2 linked regions of the Tunturibacter gelidoferens genome follow. The main gene of each other region encodes a partner of the protein of the gene in region 2 in a complex. Links are inferred from orthologs where the notes say so. Each region holds a gene or a part of one and is shown on either strand. Other genes may lie near its edges.

What was found.
Region 1: the proteins of RBB81_RS18590 (region 2) and RBB81_RS16650 are in contact, whole or in part, in a solved structure (PDB 1A0O), measured with the Escherichia coli proteins. The link is inferred for Tunturibacter gelidoferens from one-to-one orthologs.

Annotation. Positions count from the first base shown.
Region 1 is NZ_CP132938.1:3,805,912-3,808,624, forward strand. It holds RBB81_RS16650 (response regulator), read left to right. Parts: upstream 1-1,036; coding sequence 1,037-1,390; downstream 1,391-2,713. Other genes in the region: flgG (flagellar basal-body rod protein FlgG), read right to left, coding at 1-66; RBB81_RS16645 (flagellar hook-basal body protein), read right to left, coding at 115-834; RBB81_RS16655 (chemotaxis protein CheX), read left to right, coding at 1,497-1,949; RBB81_RS16660 (TetR/AcrR family transcriptional regulator), read left to right, coding at 2,578-2,713. UniProt on the Escherichia coli protein: Involved in the transmission of sensory signals from the chemoreceptors to the flagellar motors.
Region 2 is NZ_CP132938.1:4,277,854-4,280,808, reverse strand. It holds RBB81_RS18590 (chemotaxis protein CheA), read left to right. Parts: upstream 1-360; coding sequence 361-2,550; downstream 2,551-2,955. Other genes in the region: RBB81_RS18585 (chemotaxis protein CheW), read left to right, coding at 2,547-2,955; RBB81_RS18595 (cytidine deaminase), read right to left, coding at 1-273. UniProt on the Escherichia coli protein: Involved in the transmission of sensory signals from the chemoreceptors to the flagellar motors. CheA is autophosphorylated; it can transfer its phosphate group to either CheB or CheY.

The sequences.
Region 1 (2,713 bases), 470 kb from region 2 along the record:
GATGGTATCTAAATTTGTCTGCTGGGCGCTCATTCCACTTGCGGCTGTATAAAGTGCACGAATCATTTCAAGCTCCTTGTCTTGTATAGAACTCTATAAAATATGGACTTTTGGTCAAACTCGAGGAAGATCTTCTGACGCCGTTTTATCGAAATCATTGTTGAAGACGCTCAACGCTTTTTGCATCATCTCCGCCTGTCGTTGCACCAGCACCAGTTGCATCGTGCCGTGAACGGCATCTTCATTAGCTCCTTCTACCGAGCCCTGTTCTACCGAAACATTCGCTGCAATGGGTTTTGTTTCATTTGCAGAAAAGCGATTAGAACCTTCAGCGGAGAGAACTGATTTATCTGAAAAATCGAAGGCTCCAACCTTGCCTACAATTACGCTGCCGTCTGTTGTAGAGACCGAGATGTTCCCATCGGGTGACACGTAGATGTTGCCTGTTGGGATGGTGATGGGCTTGAGGTTGGCGTCGAGCACTGCCTCTCCCCGACTTGTTTGCAGCACTCCCTTGGGGGAGCGGGAGAAGGCTCCGTCTCTTGTGTACCGGATGCCGTTGGAGGTCTGGATGGCGAAGAATCCTTGACCTTCCAGGGCGAGGTCCAGCGGATTGCCGGTGGCTTTCAGCTCTCCCTGTCCGAGATCCAGCCGATTTCCGCCTAGAACCCCGAAGCCGTTTACGGATTGGCCGACCTGGGATGCCGTCGCGGGGTCCTGATCGATGCCTCCCGCAAGAACCCCGCTGAAGTAGTCGCGCTGAGCACGAAAGCCAGAGGTTCCTGCGTTGGCCAGGTTGTTGGCTGCAGTGTCGAGCGCTTGCGTGCGTGCCAAGAGTCCTGTGTATGCTGCGTAGAGTCCGCTGTCCATGCCACAAGCCTATGCAGTTCGGTGGCCGAAGTTGGAGAGGCGATCGTTAGAAAGCGCTAAGGGCAAGATCGTTCAAGGTTGCAGTTGATCTGCCGATACAGCAATCAGACCAGAAGATATGTTGGGAGGGTCGGTGCGAGCGCTAATTATTGATGATTCGGCGGTAATGAGAAAGGTAATCGAACGGGCGTTGCGACAGGCAGGCCTCGAACTCAGCGAGGTGTTGCAGGCTTCGAATGGTGAGGAGGCGTTGCAGACTCTTCGAGACAATCAAGGTTCGGACGCACTTGCGTTGATTCTGAGTGATATCAATATGCCGGTGATGGATGGACTGCAGTTTCTGGAGGCCCGGAAGCAGGAGAATCTGGCGCAGGGCGTTCCGGTCGTGATGATTACGACGGAAGGCAATGAGAGCTTCGTGCTGCGGGCGATCGCTGCGGGTGCACAAGGCTATATTTGCAAGCCGTTCACGGCCGAGCAGGTGAAGGCGCGGGTGCTTCCTCTGTTGCGGGCAGCGTAAGCGGTTCTGGTGTTGCTCGTCGTTGTTGAAGCTTTCTGTTGGACCTTTAGTTGAGAGCTGTTTGATTTATTCCGGAACATAAACCTGGAGCGGGAAGAGGACGATTGTGTCAAATACGCAGGATGAGGCAGTGACTCGGCTGGATTCGGCTGTCGCGGAAGTTTTTGAGACGATGCTGGAGAGAAGCTGCGACCCTTTGGAGGGCGAGGTCGACACGGTGGAGGGGCGGATCGTGGCAAGGATTCAATTTACCGGGGCCGTGGACGGCGAGTGCCTGTTGTATGCGAGTCAGGCTACTGCGTCGGTGACTGCGGAGGCGTTGCTGGGAACGCCGTCCGAGCCGCACGATCCGATGGTGGACGATGCAATCGGGGAGCTTTGCAATATGATAGCCGGCGGCTGGAAGAGCAAGCTCGCCTCGCCGGACTCCAACTGCTCGATCTCGACCCCTGCCGTTACTCGGGATGGGCTCGAGGGATATCAGGCTAAGTTTGGGACCAAATTCAGCCGGAAATATTCGTTCCAGGGTAACGTGTTCGGCGTTGTACTCGCGTTCTAGGGAAGTACCTCCCCGGGGGTATTTGACCGTAAATCATTTTGATTGAACGATTTGCCAAAATTAGCTCTCTGCAAAATAGTCATTTCAAAAGGGTTGCGCGCAAATTCGTCCAGTCAAAGGACTTACGTCAACTTCCTCTTCGGAAGATCGCTGAAGTCAATTTTCTGCACTCTCTGTACTAAGTATAGCTTGCGGGATACAACTAATACGCCACGTGTATCTTACTGATGGAATGGGGCTTAGTTGAATATAGGGCTTGACAGATTTTTGCCCCGACGGTGACTACTCGCTTCGCGCACAATTGACACGGGTAGGCGCAGATGGAAAGAGGCAGCCGCGTATCGGGCAGACAATCGAAGCAGCAGATCCCTACGGGATACTGCGGGGATCCGCAACGAAGAACGGGCAACGGCAATAACAAAAGCAGATCCCTACGGGATGACAACAAAAGACAGGCAACGACAAGGGCAAGGGCAACCGCAGATCCCCTTCGGGGATGACAACAAAGGGACAGGCAGCGACAAGGCAACAACTGAGGGTTTGCGAAAGGCCTAATGTGAGGCGAAATATGGATTGACAGCATACCCACTAGTTGGTATTTTATTTCACAACAAACAGAAGGCCTCTCATGATCGACAGTCGGCACGAATCGAAGACGAAGTTTCTGGATGCAGCGATGCACGTCATCCGCGTCAAAGGATATAGTGCGACACGCATTGAGGATGTCTGCGAAGAGGCGGGGCTGACCAAGGGAAGCTTCTTCC
Region 2 (2,955 bases):
GGCGATGGCTCGGATGCGGATGCCGGGGCCGCGAAGGGCGACGGCGGAGGTGATGGCGGTCTGCTCGGCGCAGGTGGTGAGGCGGTAGGAGGCGTTTTCGACGTTGCAGCCGGTTACGATAGTACCGTCGGTGAGGAGGAGGGCGGCGCCGACGCGGAAGTTGCTGTAGGGGGCGTAGGCGTGATGGGCAACGGCGGCGGCTTGCTGCTGCAGGCTGGCGATTTGTGCGGGAGTGAGGGCGCTGGGGCGTTCGGCGGAGGGTTCGGAGGACATGATGTGAGTGAGGCTATCGGGTGCGGAGGGCGATAGCAAGTGGTGGGGGTGCCTCATGGTTGCCGCTCTCCGCCCGATATAAGGTGTGTGGACGAGCTAACCAAAGAGTTTATTGCGGAGAGCCAGGAGGGTCTGGACCGGATGGAACGGTGCCTGACCGAGCTGGAGATGCGGCCTGACGATACTGGATTGCTGGGTGAGATCTTCCGCGCCGTCCATACGATCAAGGGGACGACGGGTTTTCTGGGATTCGACCGACTGGAGAAGCTGGCGCATGCGGGAGAGCATCTGCTGGGGTCGCTGCGGGACGGCAGACTTGGGGTGACCTCGGATCTGATCAGCGGACTGCTTCGCCTGATGGATGGCCTGCGCGCGATTCTGGGGCTGATCGAAGAGACCGGGAGTGAAGGGACTCGGGCCGGTGATGAAGATGGCGAGCTGATCGCGGAACTGGCGATGTTGAACGGGCAGGTGCCCGCGGAGTTGCCGGAGATCGAGGCTCCGCAGATCGCGCTGGTGGAGACGACCAAGCTAGAGGGTGCTGCGCCGGTTGCTTCGAACAGTAGCGCCCCGCCTGCTTTGCAGCCGACCGTGGTGACCGAGAAGGCGAGCGCGGATAAGACACTGCGGATTGATGTGGATGTGCTGAACCGCATGATGAACCTGGTGGGCGAGCTGGTGTTGACGCGCAACCAGATGCTGCAGAGCGGGATGGAGGCGGCAAACTTTCCTGAGCTGGCACGGCGGCTGGATAGCGTTACGGCGGATCTGCGCGAGACGGTGATGCAGGCTCGGATGCAGCCGGTAGGGAATCTGTTTGGGAAGTTTCCGCGGATGGTGCGGGATCTTGCGCGGACGTGCGGACGTGAGGTGCGGGTTGAGTTCAGCGGGCAGGAGACGGGGCTGGATAAGAGTCTTCTGGAGGCGATCAAGGATCCGCTGACCCATGCGGTGAGGAATGCGGTCGATCATGGGATCGAGTCTCCTGCGGACCGTGTGCTGGCGGGGAAGTCGGCTGAGGGGTGTCTGCGGCTGAAGGCATTCCACCAGAGTGGATCCGTAGTCATTGAGATTGAAGATGATGGCGCCGGAATTCCGATTGAGCGGGTGTTGCAGAAGGCGATCGAGCGCAATCTGGTGACGGCGGAAGATGCTGCGGGGATGTCGGAGCGGGAGGCGCTGCAGCTTATTTTTCTGCCCGGATTTTCGACTGCTGCTGCGGTGACTACGGTTTCGGGACGTGGCGTCGGCATGGATGTGGTGCGTGCCAACGTGGAGAAGGTTGGCGGGAGCGTTGAGGTCGAATCGCGCAGAGGTGTGGGTACTACGCTTCGCCTTAGGGTGCCGCTGACATTGGCGATTGTTCCTTCGCTGGTGGTGAAGAGCGGAGGGCAGGCGTTTGCGCTGCCGCAAAGCACGCTGGTGGAGCTGGTGGACATACCGGAGCGAGAGTTTGCGCAGGTGGTGCAGCGAATTGGTTCGTCCGAACTGTACCGGCTGCGAGAGCGTCTGTTGCCAATGGTGTGGCTGGACCGGCTGCTTGGATTGGAGGCTGATAATCCGGACCAATCGAAGGGACACTACCTGGCGGTGCTTGAGGCCGAAGGTTGCAGGTACGGTCTGGTAGTTGATGACCTGATGTCTCCTGAGGAGATTGTGGTGAAGCCGCTTTCGCCGGTGCTGCGAGAGATCGGCTTGTTCTCTGGCGCGACAGTGCTGGGGAATGGAACGCTCGCTTTGATTCTGGATATCGGTGCAACTGCTGCGCGTGCAGGAGTGAAGCCAATTGAAGAGGAGGTTGCCGAAATTGGAGCGGGAGAGGCTGCGGTGCAGGAGGCCACGGGTACATCATTCCTGATCTTTGAGGATCGAGTGAGAGAGAGAACAGCGTTGCCGCTGGATGCGGTGGAGCGGATTGAAAGCGTTCCGCTGGGACAGATTGAGTATGCGGGTGGGAGGCCGTTGCTGCAGTATCGCGGCGAGCTGCTGCCGCTGAGAGATGAAGGGAATGTGCTGATGGAGATGGAGGCTGCCCGTCATGCCGGCGAGGAAACGATGGTAACGGTGCTGATTTGTGGCGATGCCAGTGTGGGAGGAGCGCAGCGGGGCGGCATGGTCGTGCGGCAGGTGCTGGATGTTTCGACCGGAACGTTGATCGATCAGGATGAGGCTAGCCAAGGGATGGGGATGGAGCTTGCCCTGGTGAAGGAGAAGCTGACGCAGGTTCATCGTGAGTTTGGCGTGAAGGCGAAGGCTGCATGGCAGGAGGTCGCGTGAGAATAGCCGGTCGGGAGAAGGTCGACGAGATTCAGGACGAGAATGATGCCGTCTCGCTTTGTTCACTGTATGCGGGTAGTGAGATGTTCGGCATCGATACAAGGAAGATACGCGAGGTGCTTGGGGAGCGGGATCTGCAACGAGTGCCGATGTCGCCGGCGTTCATCGCGGGAGTTGTCCCTTACCGCGGCGAGGTGCTGACGACAGTGAATCTTCGGGCGCTGCTGGGGCTGGAGGCACACTCCGGTAAATGCTGCGTGCTGGTGATGGCGGACGATGAGGCTGCGGAACGGTTTGGGCTGGTGGTGGATGCGGTGGGAGGCGTGGTGACGGTGAGCCGGCGGGCGTTGGAGGCCAATCCTTGCACGCTGGAGGCCAGGGGCAAGTGGTTGTTCGATGGAGCCT